Regions from separate parts of the Blautia sp. LMAG:89 genome, predicted to be linked through region 3. Evidence: riboswitches for the same ligand, from Rfam matches in the RefSeq annotation. Region 3 holds a riboswitch; each other region holds the start of a gene.
What was found. A riboswitch is a leader RNA that binds a small molecule or an ion and turns the genes downstream of it on or off. The one in region 3 is predicted to bind cobalamin.

Region 1 (7,398 bases), on a different contig from region 3:
ACTTCTGTAAGCACAGGACGGATCGTCCTGCATTTCTCCATACAGTGTTCACAACGATTCTGGAATGGGCAGCCATGAGGAACATCCAGAGGGCTGGGGGCCTCACTTTCGATGCTCTCGATCATTTTGTTCTGATCCATATGAATGGAAAACTGTGCTTCCAAAAGAGCCTGCGTATACGGATGAAGAGATTTTTTTGCCACGTCCTCTCCAGGAATTACCTCCACGATATTCCCGAGGTACATGACAGCAATCTGATGAGCAAAGGAACGGATCAGAGCCAGGTCATGGCAGATAAAAAGCATGCTGATGTTTTTCTCCTTCTGGAGACGTACCAGAAGCCGGATCACGGACTCCTGTACGGAAACGTCGAGTGCAGAGGTAGCCTCGTCACATACCAGGATCTCTGGTTCCAGGGAAAGTGCCCTGGCAATACTGATACGCTGACGCTGTCCGCCACTCATGTTATGGGGATAACGGTCTGCAAAATCTCCGGGAAGCTCTACCATTTCCAGAAGCTCTCTGGCTTTCGCTTCCTTTTCGCTTCTTTTCAGCTTTCCGTAATTAATCAGAGGTTCTGTAAGAATATCCACGATCTTCATTTTCGGGTCAAAGGACGCCAACGGATCCTGGAAGACCATCTGCATGTTCTGACGGTTCAGCCAGGTTTCTTTTTTGGAAAGATCAGAGAGGTTTTTTCCATGGTAAAGGATCTCTCCGCTGGTCGGTTTGTCAAGAGAAATGACCATGCGGACAAAGGTTGATTTACCGCAGCCACTCTCTCCTACGATTCCCAGAGTTTTTCCTTTATAAACGTTCAGGTTCACATCGTTGCAGGCTGTTAAAGTTCTGCCGCCGGAAGCCGGAAACTGTTTTACGATATGTTTTGCACTGAGTACGATATCGGATTCCTTAAACATAACGCTGTCCCTCCATTTCCGGCACTGCAGCCAGCAGTTTCTTTGTATAGTCACTGGTCGGATGCTCCATGACCTCATCTCGTGTTCCCTGATCCACAACTTTTCCGTTCTGCATAACAACAAGCTGATCAGCCATATAGGCTGCTACACCAATGTTATGAGTAACAATGATGATACCGGTTCCGAAATCATCACGGAGCTCCATCATCTGGCGTACGATCTGTGCCTGTGTAGTAACGTCCAGCGCACTGGTCGGCTCATCTGCAAGAAGCAGCTCTGGGTTAAAAGTCATGGCCATGGCAATACCAACTCGCTGGCGCATGCCACCGGAAAGCTGGTGTGGATAACTTTTCATGATATTTTCCGCGTCCGGAAGACGCATTTTCTGAAGCATGGAACAGCCTTTCTTCCATGCTTCTGCTTTGGATACATCCGTATGTGTACAGATATATTCCACATACTGACTTCCAATCTTACGGATAGGGTTCAGGGTTCCGCCGCAGTCCTGGAAGATCATGGAAATGCGGGTACCCCTTAAATTTCTCCATTCATCCTTTGTATTGGAAAGCAGAGAATGTCCGTGAAACTGAATATCTCCGGTGCTGACCCGGCCACCTCCGGCAAGTGCGCCGAGGACAGCACGGATCACGGTTGTTTTTCCACTTCCACTCTCGCCTACCACACTGATGATCTCACCCTTCTTCATGGAAAGGTTGAAATGTTCAATGGTAGGTACCTGTTTTCCGTACTGAACGGAAAGATCCTTGATCTCAAGCATAAATAAACGCTCCTTTACTCGGCAAGAGTGATATCCTTTGTCAGCCAGTAGTAATCCATCGGATACATTTTAACACCTGTTACCTTTTTGTTAGAGAAGAGGTAGGTTGTCTCATAACCAAAGAATACAGTTGCAGCATCATCCATGATATCCTGCTGAATATCGATGATAAGATCTTTTCTCTTGTCCTCATCAAATGTCTGCGCAAGCTCGTCAAGAAGCTTGTCAACCTCCGGGTTATTGTATCCTGCAGTATTGTTTGCAGAGGAGCTGTACCAGTTCTCTCTTAAGTAGTTCTCAGGGTCTCCAGTGTTTGCTACCAGCACGTTCCAGATCAGAAGGTCATACTGACCGGAATCTCTCATGTCAAGAAGTGTCTCATAACTTACTGTATTCAGGTTTACGTTGATACCGATCTCCTTCAGACTGGCCTGTGCTGCCTGTGCGTATACACCAAGCTCGGCACGGCTTGTGTAGATAACAAAATCAAGAACAAGAGGATCTCCGTCAGGAGTTTCTACAAATCCGTCACCGTCAACATCTTTGTATCCGGCCTCATCAAGGATCTTCTTTGCGCTGTCCGGATCATAGGAATTCTCATCCTTCAGATCATCGAATCCAAAGTCAAGTGTTGGAGGAACCGGTGCTTTACCAGCTGTTGCACCCCCCTCAAGAAGAGTGTTGCAGTATGTTTCCTTGTCAAGGCCACGAAGAAGTGCCTGGCGAAGAGCCTTATCGCTGAGTGCATGATCCTCATTCTGGTTCATGAATGCATAGGTGGAACGAAGAGACTGAAGCTCCTGGATGTCGTAATTGTCATTTCCCTCAAACTCAACCAGGTTCTCTGTTTTCAGGTTGTAAGCGATATCGATCTCACCTGTCTGAAGAGCCATGGAACGTGTTGTCTGGTCATCCACACATTTCAGTGTAACTTTATCAAGGGGAACTTCTCCATCCCAGTAGTTCTCATTTTTTACTACGATACAGGAATCCGTCGGGCTGAAGGACTCTACTGCGTAAGGTCCTGTACAGATTGGTCCTTCCATGGCAAATGTAGAATCATCTACATTTGTATCTACGATCAGAAACAGCGGGTCTGCAAGGCATCCGGCCATGTTTGCATTTGCTCTGTTCAGGTGGAAGATCAGGTTCTGTCCGTCAACCTCGATGCTGTCAAGATCAAAGAATTCCGGAACACGGTCACTTTTTTCAGCGGTACGCTCGATGGAGGCTTTTACCATCTCCGGTGTCATATCGTCACCGTTGGAGAATTTTACACCCTCACGGATCTTGAAGGTCCATGTCTTTCCGTCTTCGCTGTTCTCCCACTCTTCTGCAAGGCATGGAACGATCTCACCGTTCTCATCGAATTTTGTGAGGCACTCGCCGATCGCATAACGGGATACAACCCAGCTGAAATACTGCTCTGTCGGCTCCAGTGTATCTGCAAAGCTTGTTACTCCGATGGTGATTTCCTTATCACTTTTTTTGTCACCTTTTGCCTGAGCCACTGTTGCCATTGAAAGGGTCATCATACATGCAAGTGTAGCAGCCAGCACTTTTTTAACTACATTATTTCTCATTTCATCCTCCTAAAGATAATATACTGATTATATGGTGTTGGTTTGTTACAGAGTTGTTTTATTGATCCTGGCGCGGATCCAGTACATCACGGATGCTGTCTCCAAGCATGTTGAAAACAACAACACAGATCACGATAGCGATACCAGGGTAGATCATAAGCCATGGCGCCTTTGCCATGTAGGTTCTTCCTTCATTCAGCATTAGTCCCCACTCCGGTGTCGGCGCAGTTGCACCAAATCCCAGGAATGAAAGGGAAGCCAGCTCCAGCATCATAGTTCCGATATCTGCTGCCGCAGTTACCACCATCTGGGTTACCATGTTGGGAAGAATGTGTACAAGAAGAATTTTCCAGGTCTTTGTTCCGTTTACTATAGCTGCCTCTATGTAAAGACTCTTCTTGACTTTCAAGACCATACTTCGTGCAAGACGGGCATATTTTGTCCAACTTACAGCCGCAATGGAGATAACGGCATTGACCAGGTTTGGTCCAAGCATACCGGCAATGGCAATGGCCAGTACAAGCCCAGGGAAGGAAATCATCATATCTGCGATACGCATGATCACTGCATCCACAACGCCGCCGAAATATCCGGCAATAACTCCTAAAAATGTACCGATGACAAAGATCACCGCAACCAGACATAAGGTCATGATCAGAGAGGTTCTTGTTCCGAAGATAACACGGGAAAGAAGATCTCGTCCAAGCTTATCCGTTCCGAACGGATGAGCGGAGCTTGGCTCCTGCAGTGATTCGGTCATAACTGCATCCAGTGGATCATATGGTGAGAGCTGCGGCGCAAAGATCGCAATTCCGATCACTACGAGACCCAGAATGAAGAAAAGAGTGAACTGTTTATTTTCTTTGAATGTTCGTAATACCTTTTTCAATTATCTATCCTCCTTAAGTCTTGGATCGAGATAAGTATAGGACAGATCCACAAGCAGGTTGATGCACATGTACAGGATCGCGATCCAGAGTACATAGCCCTGTACAAGAGGATAGTCACGACAGGAAATCGCCTTTACTGCCATATTTCCCATTCCAGGCCAGTTGTAAATGATCTCTACAACTGCAGTACCTCCCAGAAGACTTCCAAGGGAAAGCCCCAGCAGCGTTACCAGCGGAAGCATAACATTAGGAAGAACGTGTTTCCAGAGAATGACGCTTTCCTTAATTCCACGCATTCTTGCACCTGTGACATAATCCTGGTGAAGTTCCTCCAGTACTGCACTTCTTACCTGTCTGGTATATTTTGCAGACATAGCAAGTGCAAGAGTCAGCGCCGGGAGGATCATGGATTTAAAATCCGTACTGCCCCCGGCAACATTGATCCAGCGAAGCTGAACACCAAAGATGCTGAGAAGGATCAGGCCCAGCCAGAAGCTTGGAACAGATACTCCCACAAAGGTAATTCCTCTCACAAAATAATCCGGGAATTTGTTCTGATATACAGCGGCCAAGATTCCAAGCGGTATGGAAATAATGACCATCATCAGAAGTGCCAGCAACGACATCCTCAGCGTCGGCCAGAAACAGGATACCAGTTTATCTGTTACCGGCATTTTGAAAGAATAGGACTGTCCCATATCTCCTGTAACAACACCCTTCAGCCAGGAACCATACTGCACGAGAAATGGCTGATCAAGGCCAAGCTCATGTCTTGTCTGTTCCAGAAGCTCTGGTGTAGGAAGATTACCACACTCTGTCAGCATGATCTCCGCAGGATCACCAGGTGACAGGTAGGTCAGTCCAAATGTGAAAAAGCTGATTCCAAATAATACAATGATGATTTGGAGAAATCTTTTTCCTACTTGTTTCTTTGTCACGTTTTACTCCTTTCCTCATTTGATGCGATTTTAACATTGCCGTTTTAATTGAGTTAGATAAAAGAAACTATTGGATTCTTAATATGCAGAACATGCATGGAATTTTAGAAATTTGCACGAAAAAAGCCCGTGACGAAATACGGGCACACAAAATAAATATGCTTCCTATCTTCCGTAAGAATCATTTTAAAACAATTGCAAGCAGGTCTCCTGACTTAGGATCCTTACCCTCAAACACCTTCCCGGTCTATTTCTCACGCACTCGACCAGTGGTACTTTGTCTGAGGATTCCCCCTTACAGTGACGGGATCGTACCGGATTTACACCGGTTTCCCTATTAATCCTCTCAGAACTTACAACGGCTGATGTGAAAATCAGCAAATGCTGTTAAATTACTGCAACATTATATGATAAAACTATAGTTTATGTCTATGGAAAAATGTTATATTTTTAGAAAACTCATAAATTTTGTTAAAGATGCTTGAATTGTATATATCCCCCATGGGGGATATGACAATTGGATTTATCTGATCTGCTAAAAAAAACACGGATTTTACCTCGCTGTTTTTACAAATAGAATAGCAAATGGTAAAACCCGGTTTTCTTACTGTTTCAATATGATTTCAGACAGAAGCGTTCTGAAAAGGTTGTTTACTATCAGGTCAGAGTCTCCGTGATCGCTGCATATGCGATCATTGGTCCGTCTTCAATAATGTTCAGACTGGCTGTTTGATAAAGTACGACTCCGTTTTCAGTTGCAATAGATGTGTAAAGTAAATTTCCATAGTAATCTCTCAGTTCACCTAATTCTTCTCCCTTAAAGAAGTACTCTCCAGGCTTCTTGGATGGATACCAGCATCCTGTATACGGCGCATATTCATAGACTACATTTTCAAGAAGCATCTGACGGTAATGCTTCAGACCATGACACGCCTTTCCCTGGAGATGAAAAACAAGGTGACGGACGTCTCTTTTATCCTGTTCTACTTCCTCCCAGGTCCAGTAGCTGTGTCCGCCTCTTTCGATAAGAATACTTGGAATTCCAAGAGAAGAAGCATAATTGTAGGCGCCACCTGTGGCAGTTGTGGAACGGACTACATATTTTACGCCGATATGCCGTGCCATATGTAATGACTTCTCTGCTGTCTTTTCATCTACAACCCCTACATAATAAACATAGGGATGAAGCTGTTCGAACCCATCTCCACTATGTAGGTCGATATAATAATCTGCTATAGAAAAAAGTTTCGTCACTATAGTATAGGCAATACGATCTGCAGCTGTTCCCTCAGGATCTCCGGGAAAAACGCGGTTCAGGTTCTTGCCATCCTCATAGACCAGACTCATGGTGCGATGCTCAAAGCCGCTGACATTGACCAGTGGAACGATGATCACATTTCCCTTCAGTTCTTCCGGTTGAAATTCTTTTGCAAGTTCCATTGCCGCCTGGATTCCTACATACTCCGCACTGTGTATTCCTGCTGTGATCAGTATCGTCGGTCCGTCTTTCACTCCGCATATCACAGTTGCCGGCATTGCTATGCCGTATCCTGTGATCTTAATTTTTCCCTGTGCTTTCTCTCCTTTTTCAATCACCCAGTCATCAATTTTGATCATTGGTTGTTTCCCTTTTCCTTTTTTATATTTCCGCACTTTTGACGATAAGTATATCATGCCTAACCGAAATTGTACATATTCTTTTAAGATTCCGGGAAAACAGAAAAAAGCTTTCGTAACCGTTCATTCTGATCCGACGTACAAAAACTTTTTTCCTGAATGATATATAATTTATCTTTTTACCAATTCTTTGGTGATTTCTTCCCAGCTGACTCCTTTTTCCACCATGAGTACCATCATATGATAAAGAAAATCTGAAATTTCGTATTTAATCTCTTCTTTATCCGGATTTTTGGCTGCAATGACGATCTCTGTGCATTCTTCACCGACTTTTTTCAAAATCTTGTCGATTCCTTTATCAAAAAGATAATTGGTATAGGAACCTTCCTTTGGATGTTCTTTTCGGTCAGTGATCACATCATACACATTCTGGAACACGTGAAGTGGGTTGGTATCATCGTACTCTTTTTTCATCAGCGGTTTGAAGAAACAGGTACGGTTTCCTGTATGGCAGGCTGCGCCAACCTGCTCCACTTTGGCAAGGATCGTATCATTATCACAGTCAATAGTAAGAGACTTTACATACTGTACGTGTCCGGATGTCAGACCTTTGGTCCAGAGCTCATTCCGGCTGCGACTCCAGTATGTCATTTTTCCAAGCTTCAATGTTGT
Region 2 (7,398 bases), on a different contig from region 3:
TCTGTTTGTTTGAAGATTTCGCTGATTCCAGTAGCAGAATACCCATTTTTCCAAAATAATTCAGCAGCACACTCGATCAGGCGTTGTCTGGATTCTTCACCCTTTTTCAATTCGCATTTCCTCCTTCAGTCTGGAAAACAGATGTGTAAGTGCAAACATAAGCGTTTCATAATGCATGTAATCTAAAGTATTCCTATCTGCAAGAATTTGAAGACTTGCCGGGAACTCGTCATCAGCTTCCCAGAAACGAATGATAATCGGCAAAAAAGGAAAAAGATTTAATTTAAAAGCAACATCTCCTTTTTCCAGTTCCTTTCCGGAAAGTGATATACAGGCATTGCGCAATTCAACGGTTTTTCCGTTAAAAAAGTCAGCGGTATTCTGAAAAAATCCTCTGTTCGGCGAGAGATTTCCTGTTCGGACAGAGGAAAGGCTGTTTATATTTACAAATTCATGTGACAGATGGCATCTATCCTTTGAATAACATAAAACATCATAAATAGTCATTGCTTCATTATGATTGGCTTCATGAACTATTTCAAAATCATTATCTGACCACTGAACACTTCCCGTTTTTCGGTTAATACGATAGGTACGGTTAATAAAAGTAATATATAACCAGTCAGAATTGTGATCTAATGAATATTTATGTATCATTGTAGCCTGATCATATTGCAGGAAAACATGTGCCATTGAAATTTTTGTTTTATCATAATTATTGATAGTCTTCGTCATATATTTCTCCAAGAATATTTTTGTTGTAGTTATTTGCAAAATAGACTAATCGGTCTATAAAGTCAATACATTTTGCGTAACAAATAAAAATTAATGATCATGAAAAGTAAATGACTAAGACTTCCCATACCTTCTGATGGCAGATGACAGAATCCCAGCAGTCAACTACTGCAAAACAGTATATAACAGTTGACAACAGTATTATACTGTTATATACTGTTTACAACAGGAGGGAACATATGAAGATTATAATCAATAATACATCGATGGTACCAATTTATGAACAGATCATGGAGCAGATCAAGGCGCAGATCATCTCCGGAGAATTAAAAGAAAATGATATATTGCCGTCCGTGAGAACAATGGCAAAGGAACTGAAGATCAGTGCACTTACTGTGAAGAAAGCATATGACAATCTGGAAGCAGAGGGCATGACAGTCACAGTTCATGGAAAAGGAACATATGTAGCGGCTTCGAATACACAGCTGATGGAAGAAGAGCGCAGGAAAGAGGTTGAGGCGGATCTGGAAGCAGCGATTCAGAAGGGAAAGCGCTGCGGAATGAAGGAGGAAGAGATCCGTTCATTGTTTGAACTCATCATGGAGGATGAATGATTATGTTAGAGATCAAAGGAGTAAAGAAAAGCTACGGTGAATTTCAGCTAGACTGTTCGTTAAATGTAGAAAAAGGAAGGATCACCGGTCTGGTTGGAGAGAACGGAGCCGGTAAGAGTACTTTGTTCAAGGCAGTGCTCGGACTCATTTCTTATGATGCCGGTGAGATAAAGATTCTGGGAAAAATACCGGAAGAGTTAAGTGAAAAAGAGAAAGAAGAGCTGGGAGTTGTCCTGGCAGAAGCCGGATTCAGTGGATACTTGAAAGGGAAAGATGTTGAGGCAGTCCTTGCCAAATTGTATCCAAAGTTTGAAGCAGAAAAATTTCATCAGATGTGTGAAGAATATCAGATTCCGTTGGATAAATTTATAAAAGAGTACTCAACAGGAATGAAAGCAAAGCTGAATCTGATCATTGCATTGACACATCAGGCAGAATTCCTGATGCTGGATGAGCCGACAGCAGGGCTTGATGTCGGAGCGAGGGAAAGGATGCTGGATATTTTAAGAGAGTATATGGAAGAAGAGCCGGAGAGAAGTATCCTGATCAGTTCACATATTTCTTCGGACTTAGAACATCTGTGTGATGACATTTATGTGATACATAAAGGAAAGATCATACTTCATGAAGCGATGGATACGATTCTTGAAAAATATGCAGTGTTGAAGGTCAGTGAGGAACAATATCAGGCAGTGGATAAAAGGTATCTTTTGAAAGAGAAAAAAGAGTTTTTTGGAGTTGCCTGTCTGACGAACGAGAAGCAGTATTATATAGAAAATTATCCGGAAATCGTAGTAGAGAGCGGATCACTCGATCAGGTGATCCTGATGTTGACAGGAGGCGAAAGATGATGAAAGGAATCAGAGGGCTTTTGGAAAAGGATTTTCGATTGTTTTTTCGGCAGGGTGGTAATCTTTTTTTTGTGTTAGTGTTTGTAGCATTGTTTTTTATACTTACGGGAAAAACGGGAGCTACTTTCATTGCAATATATATCCCATCTGTTCTGGCGATATATTCAGGTAATACGATCAGTTATGATGAAAATGGCCATGGCTACACATATTTATTTTCTTTACCCGTAAATAAAAAAATATATGTCAGAGAAAAATATATTTTTTCCTTTATCATGACAGCATGTGGATGGTGCATTGGAATGATCTGTGCAGGAATTATGGTACTCATAAATCCTGAAGAGGTGTTTGATCTGGAAATGCTGGCAATGGAGTTGATCACATTTTTTGTGTTTCAGGCAATTGCGGGAATCATGATCGCGATCAGGATAAGGTTTGAAGGAGAGAAAGGGCGAATTGTGCTGCCAATCGCAATTTTAATTATTTTTGCGATTTGTTATACAATTAGATCTTTTGTGAAGACTAACTTGGGATTAAAAGAAAGTATTCTGCATATGATAGGGGGGATAGGGGATTTTGAAATCGGGATTGCCCTCATTGTGCTAAGTCTGCTTATATGGTTTGCTTCGTATAAGTATAGTATGAGTGCTATGAAGAAGAAAGAGTTTTAAGATAAGCGTGGTAAAAATGCTCCATTAAAAATAATGATTATATGGATGTAATAGCTACCAAAAATATTATAAAACTTTGTGAAAAAATAGGATTGTGTTTCGTAAGAGTCCCTTGTAAAATAGCGGATAAGGATGAAAAGAAAAGGAGATTCTTATGGGAACCAATGAAAAAGATATGACTGCCGGATCCCCCGGAAAACTGATCATAACTTTTGCCATACCAATGATGCTTGGAAATATTTTTCAGCAGTTTTATACAATGGCAGACACCATGATCGTCGGACAAGTGGTAGGAGTTGAAGCACTGGCGGCAGTAGGTGCCGGAGATTGGCTGGTATGGCTGGTGTTGGGGATCATGACAGGTATCACACAGGGTTTTTCTATTCTTGTATCTCAGTATTATGGAGCAAGGGAAAAGGAAAATCTGAAATGTGCAGTAGCGAAAAGCTATATCATGACAGCATTACTGTCTGTGGTCGTACTCGCAGTAAGTGAAGGTACAGTTTATCATGTTCTTTTATTTTTACAGACACCGGATAATGTCATTGATCTGACAATGCTATATTTGCGGCTGATCTTTGCGGGAATCCCGATCATAGCTGCTTATAATATATTTGCAGCGATCCTTCGGGCACTTGGAAACAGCAGATCTCCGTTGATCGCAATGACAGTGGCAGCAGTGATCAATGTGGGACTGGATCTGTTATTTGTGGCGGTTTTTGGCTGGGGTATAGCCGGAGCAGCAGTGGCAACCGTTATCGCACAGGGATTTTCAGCCTTGTACTGTTTGATCGTATTACGTAAAATCCCGGATATCCGCCTGAAAAAGGAGGATTTTTACAGGCAGCCTTCTATGAGCCTGCGGCTTTTGGAACTGGCGGTTCCTCTTGCGATACAGAATGTGATCATCTCCGTGGGAGGACTTGTGGTACAGTATGTGATCAATGGATTTGGTTTTCTGTTTGTGGCGGGATTTACGGCATCGAACAAGTTGTATGGGGTTTTGGAGATGGCTGCCGTTTCATATGGATATGCTATTACAACCTATGTGGGCCAGAATCTTGGTGCAAAAAAATACCAGAGGATTCGAAAAGGCGTGCGCAGCGGCACTTATATGGCAGTGCTCACTTCGGCTTTCATTTCCGGCATGATGGTACTGTTTGGACGTAATGTACTGTCCCTGTTTGTATCCGGTGAACCGGATCAGACCCGACAGGTATTGGATATAGCATATAAGTATTTGTTTATCATGGCTGTCTTTTTGTGGGTGCTGTATCTGCTGTATGTGTATCGTTCCGCTATCCAGGGCCTGGGTAATACTTTGATTCCGCTTGCCAGCGGCATTGCAGAATTTATAATGCGTGTCAGTGTTGCGCTGCTGCTGCCAAAACTGATCGGTGAAGATGGAATATACTATGCAGAGATCTGTGCATGGAGCAGTGCAGCTGTTTTATTATTCGTAAGTTATATGATCATTATACGGAAATATAAAGAAGTCACCGTTCATACATAATGTTATTTACTTAAGGGATCTATAATAATACAGGCAGAAAATATCCGGGTTTCACTATGAAATGTTCAGGTATTTTATATTTGACAAAAAACTATTTATATAAAAAGAAAAGTATGATATTATAATACTTATTCATTGCAACTATGAAAATTGAATAGTCAGAAGGGTGTACAAAGTACTTAATAAGGAATCTGGTGAAATGCCAGAACAGCCACCGCTACTGTGACAGGGACGAAAACCAAAATATCACTGGAGAGATCCGGGAAGATGGTAAGTAGGAAGAACTGGAGTCAGGAGACTTGCCTTTTTGACAGAAGAATTCTGATTCGGATGGGATACAGAAGGAATAAGCTCTGCTTGAGGTAGAGGTTTGTTTTTTGTGCTGATATGATGCTGGATCATATCAGCTTTTTTTATTTTAACCGAATAAACAGATGAAAAATGAGGAGAGATGAAGATGGGAAAAGTAATTGCAAAGCGTTTTATATTTATGATTCCGGTAGTGCTGGCGGTTACATTTATTATTTTTATGCTGAGTTTTATATCGGCAGGTGATGCTGCCAGAGTGCTGGCGGAGAAAAAATATGAGCATCCGTCACCGGAGCAGGTAGAAGAAGTACGGCATGAGGAAGGACTGGATCAGCCGGTGCTGGTACAATACGGGAAATGGCTGGATCAGGCACTTCATGGCGATTTTGGAAAATCATATTCTACCAGAAAACCGGCTTTTGAGGAATTAAAAAGATATTTTCCACAGACATTTAAACTGGCAGTTACTTCGTTTTTATTGTTGATGATCGTATCAGTCCCTCTCGGAATTTTGTCGGCAATTTATGAAAACAGAGTTCTGGATAAAGTCATTCGCATTTTGTCGTCCCTCAGTGTATCTATGCCGTCTTTCTGGATCGGTCTGATGCTGCTCTATATATTTGGAGTAAAGCTAAAAGTGATTTCCGTGATCGGAGGAGATGCCGGAGGCATCCCGATTCTTGCGGCATTTGCCATGGATATCAGTTTTTTTGGAATTATGACGAGATTGATCCGTACCAATATGATACAGGTGCTGAAGCAGGATTACATACGTGCCAGCAGAGCCAAGGGATTGTCATCTGTAAATGTAATTTTGCGTCATGGTCTGAAAAATATTCTGATTCCTGTGCTGACACGTCTGGTATCAATTGTGATCGGTTTTTTCTGTGGTTCAGCTGTGATAGAAAGTATTTTTTCAATTCAGGGAATCGGAAATCTGGCATTGAAATCCGTGATCTCAAAAGACACTCCGGTGCTGCAATGTTTTATCTTTATTCTGGCTGTTGGCATTGTAGTATTAAATTTTCTTGTGGATATCGCCTATTCTGCGATTGACCGGCGAATCCAGTTAAAGTAAAGGAGAGATCATAGAATGGGAAGCAGAAGAAAGCAGAAAACAGAAAAAAGCATGATCCAGAATCTGTACTGGAAACAGGTATTCCGGTCACCAAAAACAAAAATAGGATTGATGGTGGTCATAATTTTTGCACTGGCAGCTATTTTTGCACCTGTACTGGCGCCACATGATCCACTGCTTGTGGATGTTTCGATAAAATTAAAGAATCCGTCGGCGGCATATCCTTTAGGTACTGATCAGCTGGGACGATGTATTTTATCAAGACTTCTCTGGGGCAGCCGGTATTCACTGAGCTATAGCTTTACGGTGCTTCTGATCACCGTATGTGTCGGGGTGCCGATCGGACTGTTTGCCGGATATGTAGGTGGAAAAATCGATTCCATAATTATGAGGATCATTGATGTATTTATGGCTATGCCGGTCTTTATTGTGGCACTTGCCATTGCAGGAACCGTAGGAGCCAGCGGCGCTCATCTGATTCTGTCCTTATCGGTCGTATCCTGGGCAGAATATGCAAGGCTTGCCCGAGCATTGACACTTCAGGAAAAAAATAAAAATTATATGACCGCACTAAAAGCCGGCGGCTGCGGCCATGCAAGGATCATATTTAGGCATGTATTGAGAAATATCCTGCCATCTGTGATCGCACTGGCAACAATGGAAATCGGTTCGATCATTCTGTCAATTGCCGGTTTTTCCTTTATCGGCCTTGGTGTGCAGGCACCGACACCGGAATGGGGGATCATGCTCAGTGACAGTAGAAGTTATATCCAGACTTATCCAAGACTGATGTTTTATCCGGGCATACTGATCATGATCATTGTTCTGGCATTTAATTATCTGGGGGAGGGAATACAGAATGGAACAACCCAAAAATGATGTCCTAAAGGTAAAAAGACTACATGTGGAGTTTCAGACATCTCACGGAATGGTTCATGCAGTAAAAGATGTCAGCCTGGAAGTAAAACGCGGAAGGATCCATGCTCTGGTGGGAGAAAGTGGAAGCGGCAAGTCAGTTACCTCTCTGACGATCATGAATCTGCTTGCAGGAAATGGAAAGGTGATATCCGGAGATGTGACACTGAACGAAAAGAGTCTTCTGAAGTTATCAGGAAAAGAAAAACGACAGTTATACGGAGACAGGATCGGAATGATCTTTCAGGATCCGACTGCTGCTCTTGATCCGCTTTTTACAGTTGAACAACTGCTTCTGGAAGGACTGAGAAAACATCGCAGAATGAGCAAAAAACAGGCAAGGGAAGCAGCGTTGGAAAGTCTGCGGATGATGAATCTGCGTGATCCGGAAGAACTGATGAAGAAAAAACCTTACGAATTGTCTGGTGGTATGTGCCAACGTGTTATGATCGCCATTGCCATGTCCATGAAACCGGATTATCTGATCGCAGATGAGCCGACGACAGCCTTGGATGTAACCGTACAGAAGCAGATCCTGGAAGAAATCTATCAGCTATCCAGGAAAGAAAATCTGGGCGTGTTATTTATTACGCATGATCTGGGTGTGGTGGCAGAGATCGCAGATGATGTTTCGATCATGAAAGACGGCGAAATAGTGGAAAACGGAACAGTTGAAGAGATCTTTTATCATCCGCAGCATTCATATACAAAA
Region 3 (7,398 bases):
TTGGCGGTGCAGGCGCTTTCTCCGACGGGAAATATAATATCACCAATCAGTTTGGCGGAACTCTGTACCAGCATATCGGCAAGGATACAGCCACAGAGCTGATGGAATATGTAGATAAACTGAACCTGATGCATGGCGGTGAGGGAACCAAACTTTATTCTACCACAAACAGCGAGATTCGTAAGCTCTGCCTTCAGAACGGCCTGCATCTTCTGGATGCATCAGTCCGCCATCTGGGAACAGATATCAACTATGTGGTACTTCAGAACCTCTATGAAAAAATGAAAGACCATGTGGACTTCTATTTTGACGCATCTGTTGACAAAGTAGAAAAAACTGAAGACGGTTATGCAGTTTTTGTAGGAGATGAGCGTTACGAGGGAACTTACTGTATCATCTCCGCAGGACGAAGCGGAAGTAAATGGATGGAGACGGTATGTACAGAGCTTAAGATCCCGACTCTTTCCAACCGTGTGGACATTGGAGTCCGTGTGGAGCTTCCGGCGGAGGTTTTCAGCCGTCTGACAGATGAGCTTTATGAGAGCAAGATCGTTTACAGAACTGAGAAGTTTGAGGATATGGTTCGTACCTTCTGCATGAACCCGCGAGGTGTTGTCGTGAATGAAAATACCAACGGTATTATCACAGTAAACGGTCACAGCTACGAAGATCCGGCAAAGCATACCAACAATACAAACTTTGCCCTTCTGGTATCCAAGCATTTCTCAGAGCCGTTCCATGACAGCAACGGATACGGTGAGAGCATTGCAAGACTTTCCAATATGCTTGGCGGTGGTGTTATGGTACAGCGGTTTGGAGATCTGATTCGCGGAAGACGAAGCACAAAAGCCCGTATTGAGGAAAGTTTCGTAACACCTACACTTTCTGCGACACCGGGAGATTTAAGCCTTGTTATGCCGAAACGTATCCTGGATGGCATCATCGAGATGATCTATGCCCTGGACAAGATCGCACCGGGAACAGCGGATGACGATACTTTGCTTTACGGCGTGGAGGTTAAATTCTACAACATGGAGGTTGAGATCGACGAAAATCTGGAAACCTGCCACAAGGGTCTCTTTGTTATCGGAGACTGCAGCGGTGTGACACACTCTCTTTCCCATGCATCTGCCAGCGGAATCTACGTAGCCAGATACCTGGAGCAGGAGTATTTTAACAGATAAACTGCAAAGCAGTTTATCTGTTATGAGCAAGTAGCAAAGCGGATTGCGAATATCCAGTGTAAGACAGTCCTTTTCTGATATCAGAGTGATGACAGAAAGGGGCTGTTTTTTATGCAGGATGTGCATGAATATTGGAGAAAATATTCTGATAATAACTGACAGATACAGGGAGAAAACCGGTTACTGTTCACTGGTAATATTTCGCGAGGTGTTTTTTGTGAGCGAAGATCACAGAAAACCGTGAATCGTCTGACATCAATCTTGACAAATATGTGAGTTTGTGGTAAAAGTTAGATAACCAGATAAAAGAAAATATGTGCAAATGTTATAATGATAAGGTTGCATCCAGTCGGATGTGCAAAAGAGAATCCGGTGAGAATCCGGAACGATACCGTCACTGTGAAAGGGGAGCTGCTTTTATAACCACTGGGAGACCGGGAAGGGAAAGCAGCGTGGAACCAAGTCAGGAGAACTGCCTTATTGTGAGATCCAGGGATTCGCGGTTTACGAATCGGTATTCTCCATAACAATACAGAACTTCTTTTTATGTATTTGTATTGCGCAGAGAATCATGTGTGAGCAGGCGGCCGCAGAGAGCTGCTGTTTTTTTGTACATATCAGTATTCTGGAAATACATGAAAAGAGGACAATAAGAAATGAAAAGAAAAACAATGTTAGCTCTGATGCTCGCAGTTTCCATGACATGCTCTATGGGGGCAGCTACAACAGCAATGGCAGCAGAGGATTCTGCTACAGAAGAGAACGCTGAGGCAGCTGATACCACAGAGGCTTCTGATGCAGATCAGGAAGCAGCAGATAATGTAGCAGCTCTGATCGACAAGATCTATGTACAGGAAAGAAACGACACAACAGATGAGGACTGCAAGGCAGCCAAAGAAGCATGGGATGCTCTGACAGATGCTCAGAAAGAGCTGGTAGAGGGTGAGAATGCAGATCCGGATTATTTCGGACGTGACACAGGAGATGCTTCCAAGGACGATCCGCGTAACCAGGATGAGATCGGTGAGAATGAACTTCTTGTTGTAAGCTTTGGTACTTCCTTCAATGACAGCCGTGCAGAGGATGTCAAGGGAATCGAGGATGCTCTTGCAGAAGCTTATCCGGACTGGTCTGTAAGAAGAGCATTTACAGCACAGATCATCATCAACCATGTAGAGGCAAGAGATGATGAAGTGATCGATAACATGCAGCAGGCTCTTGACCGTGCAGTAGAGAATGGTGTTAAGAATCTGGTTGTACAGCCTACCCATCTGATGCATGGTGCTGAGTACGATGAGATGACAGAAGCGATCAATGGCTATAAAGATAAATTCGAGTCTGTAGCTATCGCAGAGCCAATGCTCGGTGAGGTTGGAGACGATGCAACTGTGATCAATGATGACAAGAAAGCCGTTGCTCAGGCGATCACAGATACGGCTTGCAAAGAGGCCGGATTTGACAGCATGGATGCAGCAGCTGAGGCTGGCACAGCATTCGTATTCATGGGACATGGAACATCCCATACAGCTAATATTACATACGATCAGATGCAGACACAGATGGAAAATCTTGGATTGAAGAACGCATTCATCGGTACTGTAGAAGGTAAGCCGGAAGATACAGCCTGCGACAAGGTTATCGAGAAAGTAAAAGAAGCAGGATACAAGAACGTTGTTCTTCGTCCGCTGATGGTTGTTGCCGGAGACCATGCAAATAACGATATGGCCGGTGATGATGAGGATTCCTGGAAGAGCCAGTTTGTAGCATCCGGAAACTTCGATAAGGTTGACTGCCAGATCGAGGGTCTTGGAAGAATCGAAGCAGTTGAGAAGCTTTATGTAGAGCATACAAAGGCAGCCATCGATTCTCTGGGAAGCACTGAGGAGTCCGCAGATTCTGATGCAGCAGCAGATACAGAGGCTGATTCTGCTGAGGAGTCCGCAGAATAATAAATATAAAAATATCTGAGTGAGTTCAGATACCTATAAGAAATCAATGTAACTGCCCGGAAAGATCAGGAAGACTGTTTTCCGGGCAGATTGCTGTATCTATGGAAGGGAGAAGATTATCATGAAAAAACGCTATGTAAACTTAATTCTTGCAATGGCAAGTGCATCAGTCCTGGTGCTGGGCTCTGTGCCTGCGATGGCAAAAACAGATGAAACAAAAACAGAGTCCGGTGAGGAAGCAGAAGCTTCCGAAGAAAAGGATACAGATGCAGCCAAAGCAGATACCCTGGAAGATGGCGTTTATACAGCAGAGTTTGAGACAGACAGTAGCATGTTTCATGTAAATGAGGCCAATGACAAAAAAGGAGAGCTCACGGTCAAAGATGGTAAAATGACCATCCACGTAAGTCTGGTTTCCAAGAAGATCGTTAACCTGTTTGCGGGAACTGCCGAGGATGCCCAGAAGGACGGAGCAGAGATCATTGAGCCGACCACAGATACAGTGAAGTACAGCGATGGTTATACAGAAGAAGTTTACGGATTTGATATCCCGGTACCGGCCATTGGTGAGGAATTTAACGTGGCGATCCTGGGAGAAAAAGGCAAATGGTACGACCATAAAGTCAGCGTAAAGGATCCTGTAAAAACCTCTGACGACAAAAAATCCGAAGGGAAAAAAACGGAAGAGCTGAAGCTGGAGGACGGAACCTATGAGACGGATGTAACCCTTACAGGCGGAACAGGAAGAGCATCTGTAGAATCTCCAGCTAAAGTAGAAATCAAGGACAAAGAAGCTACGGCAACCATCATCTGGAGCAGTCCGAATTATGATTACATGATCGTGGACGGCGAAAAATATGAGCCGGTGAACAAAGACGGAAACTCCACATTTGAGATCCCGGTCACAGTCTTTGACGCAGAAATGGAAGTGACTGCAGATACTGTAGCCATGAGTACTCCTCACGAGATTGAGTATACCCTGAATTTTGATTCTTCAAGCATGAAAAAGGAAGAAAAATGAAAAAAATAATTTCATACATATTTCTGACGCTGACCCTGATCCTGGGATGTGCTTTTGCAGTGCAGGCAGCAGAGACAGAACATAAGCCTGCGGATATTCCAGGCCTTACCTTTGACCACAGTATGGAGCTTTCCTACGCAAAGGAATTTAATGTGGATTACTACAACGATGGCTATGCGCTGCTCACCATTGATCAGGAAGGACAGTTTCTTGTAGTTCCCGAAGGCAAGAAAGCACCGGAGGGGCTGAATCCTGACATTGCGGTTCTGCAGCAGCCCATAAACAATATCTATCTGGTAGCAACCTCGGCCATGGATCTTTTCCGCGCTATCGACGGGATTGACAGCATCAAGCTTTCCGGAACCAAGGAAGACGGATGGTATATCCAGGAAGCAAAGGACGCCATGGAACAGAAAAAGATGATCTATGCCGGCAAGTACAATGCTCCGGATTACGAGCTGATCTTGAACGAGGGCTGTGACCTTGCCATTGAATCCACCATGATCCATCACAATCCGGAGGTACAGGAGAAGCTGGAGCAGTTCGGGATCCCTGTAATGGTAGAGCGTTCCAGCTATGAGAGTCATCCTCTTGGAAGGACCGAGTGGATGAAGCTTTACGCAGTTCTTCTGGGAAAAGAAGATGTAGCAGAAAAGGTTTTCAAAGAGCAGACGGACAAGCTGGATAAGGTTCTCACAGCAGATAAAACAGACAAGACCGTAGCGTTCTTTTATATCAACTCCGTAGGTGCGGTAAATATAAGAAAAAGCGGCGACTATGTTTCAGAAATGATCTCTCTCGCAGGAGGAAATTATGTTCCGGAGGATACGGGAGTAAATGACAATGCTCTTTCCACCATGAATATGCAGATGGAAGAGTTTTATGCCAAGGCGAAGGATGCAGACTATATCATCTATAACAGTACGATTGACGGGGAACTTAAGACCATTGATGAGCTTCTTTCCAAAAGTAAGCTTCTTGCAGATTTCAAGGCAGTGAAGAACGGAAATGTCTGGTGCACAGGCAAAAATCTCTTCCAGGAAACTACCGGACTTGGAACCATGATCGAGGATATCCACACCATGCTGACTACAGATGATGATTCTCTGGATGATCTGACCTATATGCATAAACTGAAATAAATTCCAGTGTTCGTTTTAACTCCTTTGCCGGTTTCCACCTGTGAGCAGGAAACGAAAGGACAGGATAACAAAACAGAAGAGGAGTGTACCAGAAAAAATGAATGACAGAAAACGCGCAGTCCGATACGGGATCTCTTTTGTGATCCTTGCGGTACTTTTGATCTTTTTATTTATATGGAATGTAAATTCCGGAAGTATCCACCTCTCTGTGAAGGAGATCCTGAATATCATATTCCGGCATCAGGGAGATGAAACTTCTTATAATATCGTCTGGGAGATCCGTCTTCCCAGGATACTGGCAGTGATCATCCTTGGTGGAGCACTTTCTGTTTCCGGATTTTTGCTGCAGACCTTTTTTAACAATCCTATCGCGGGACCCTTTGTACTGGGAATCTCTTCCGGTGCCAAGCTGATCGTGGCGCTTCTGATGATCTTTTTTTTAAGCAGATCGGTGTCCATCGGTTCCGGTGCCATGATCCTGGCTGCTTTTGCAGGCTCAATGATTTCCATGGGCTTTGTGCTCCTTGTGGCAAAAAAAGTCCACAACATGTCCATGCTGGTCATCAGTGGTGTTATGATCGGCTATATCTGTTCGGCCATCACAGACTTTGTGGTGACCTTTGCAGATGATTCCAATATAGTCAATCTTCACAATTGGTCATTGGGTAGCTTTTCCGGTATGACCTGGGGAAATGTGCAGACTATGGCTGTTGTGGTACTTCTTACTATGGTGATCGTATTTTTTATGTCAAAACCGATCAGCGCCTATCAGCTGGGGGAGACTTACGCGCAGAATATGGGAGTTAATATCAAAGCTTTCCGGATACTTCTGATCCTGCTTTCCAGTATTCTTTCTGCCTGTGTGACCGCTTTTGCAGGGCCGATCTCCTTCGTGGGGATCGCTGTGCCTCATATTGCAAAAAGTCTCCTGAAGACTGCCAAACCGCTGCTTGTGATCCCGGCCTGTTTTCTGGGCGGTGCAGTGTTCTGCCTGTTCTGTGATCTGATCGCAAGAACTGTATTTGCACCGACGGAGCTGAGCATCAGTTCTGTGACAGCAGTTTTCGGAGCACCGGTAGTTATCTATATCATGATTCACAGACAGCAGAGGATATAAACGATGAAATCATATTTTTTTTATACAGATCAGCTGACCGTAGGCTATGATGGAAAACCGCTGATCAAAGAAATCAATATTCAGCTGAATAAAGGAGAAATCCTGACACTGATCGGTCCCAACGGTGCCGGAAAATCTACTATTTTGAAGAGTATCACAAGACAGCTTTCCCTGATCAGCGGAACGGTATATCTGGAACAGGAACAGATGAGCCGGATGACCAACAGGGAAGTGTCAAAAAAACTGGCTGTAGTACTTACCGAGCGCATGCGACCGGAGCTTATGACCTGTGAGGATGTGGTATCCACCGGACGATATCCCTATACCGGAACTCTCGGGATCCTTTCCGCAGAGGACAAGGAAAAAGTTAAAAGTGCCATGGAGATGGTTCACGCCTGGGATCTGAAGGATCGGGATTTTACAGCCATCAGTGACGGACAGAGACAGCGTATCCTTCTGGCACGCGCCATCTGCCAGGAACCGGAGATCATTATCCTGGATGAACCGACCTCCTTCCTGGATATCCGGCATAAGCTGGAGCTTCTTGCCATTTTGAAGAAGATGGTATTGGAAAAACAGATGACGGTGATCATGTCCCTTCATGAGCTGGATCTTGCCCAGAAGATTTCTGACCAGGTGATCTGTGTTCATGGAGATCACATTGAGAAATATGGTGCACCGGAGGAAATCTTTACTTCCGATTATATTCGGAAGCTTTATGGCATCACCCGTGGAAGCTATAATGCAGAATTCGGCTGCGTGGAAATGGAACCTCCGGCCGGAAAACCGGAGGTGTTTGTGATCGGAGGAAATGGAAGTGGGATTCCGGTATATCGGAAGCTGCAGCGACAGGGGATTCCTTTTGTGACCGGAGTTCTCCATACCAATGATGCAGATTATCAGGTGGCAAAAGAACTGGCTGCAAAAGTGATCACGGAGAAGCCTTTTGAATGCATTTCGGAGTCTGCCTTTGAAGAAGCACTGG

Region 1: it holds a riboswitch for cobalamin, as region 3 does, so the genes downstream of both, nikB (nickel ABC transporter permease) here and CCC70_RS05475 (sirohydrochlorin cobaltochelatase) in region 3, are expected to answer to the same signal.
Region 2: it holds a riboswitch for cobalamin, as region 3 does, so the genes downstream of both, CCC70_RS00350 (ABC transporter permease) here and CCC70_RS05475 (sirohydrochlorin cobaltochelatase) in region 3, are expected to answer to the same signal.

Annotation. Positions count from the first base shown of each region.
Region 1 is NZ_NANC01000012.1:206,629-214,026, forward strand. Features, by position in the region: gene CCC70_RS14165 (ABC transporter ATP-binding protein) at 1-920, opposite strand, end outside; gene CCC70_RS14170 (ABC transporter ATP-binding protein) at 913-1,698, opposite strand; gene CCC70_RS14175 (ABC transporter substrate-binding protein) at 1,713-3,281, opposite strand; gene nikC (nickel transporter permease) at 3,340-4,170, opposite strand; gene nikB (nickel ABC transporter permease) at 4,171-5,109, opposite strand; cobalamin riboswitch at 5,293-5,481, opposite strand; gene CCC70_RS14190 (M14 family metallopeptidase) at 5,767-6,726, opposite strand; gene hisIE (bifunctional phosphoribosyl-AMP cyclohydrolase/phosphoribosyl-ATP diphosphatase HisIE) at 6,898-7,398, opposite strand, start outside.
Region 2 is NZ_NANC01000003.1:11,374-18,771, forward strand. Features, by position in the region: gene CCC70_RS00320 (TetR/AcrR family transcriptional regulator) at 1-110, opposite strand, end outside; gene CCC70_RS00325 (DUF3786 domain-containing protein) at 97-735, opposite strand; gene CCC70_RS00330 (GntR family transcriptional regulator) at 975-1,349, shown strand; gene CCC70_RS00335 (ABC transporter ATP-binding protein) at 1,352-2,200, shown strand; gene CCC70_RS00340 (ABC-2 transporter permease) at 2,197-2,871, shown strand; gene CCC70_RS00345 (MATE family efflux transporter) at 3,026-4,384, shown strand; cobalamin riboswitch at 4,532-4,705, shown strand; gene CCC70_RS00350 (ABC transporter permease) at 4,842-5,771, shown strand; gene nikC (nickel transporter permease) at 5,787-6,650, shown strand; gene CCC70_RS00360 (ABC transporter ATP-binding protein) at 6,631-7,398, shown strand, end outside.
Region 3 is NZ_NANC01000004.1:304,003-311,400, reverse strand. Features, by position in the region: gene CCC70_RS05480 (NAD(P)/FAD-dependent oxidoreductase) at 1-1,184, shown strand, start outside; cobalamin riboswitch at 1,504-1,678, shown strand; gene CCC70_RS05475 (sirohydrochlorin cobaltochelatase) at 1,841-3,133, shown strand; gene CCC70_RS05470 (hypothetical protein) at 3,255-4,154, shown strand; gene CCC70_RS05465 (ABC transporter substrate-binding protein) at 4,151-5,296, shown strand; gene CCC70_RS05460 (FecCD family ABC transporter permease) at 5,394-6,413, shown strand; gene CCC70_RS05455 (ABC transporter ATP-binding protein) at 6,417-7,398, shown strand, end outside.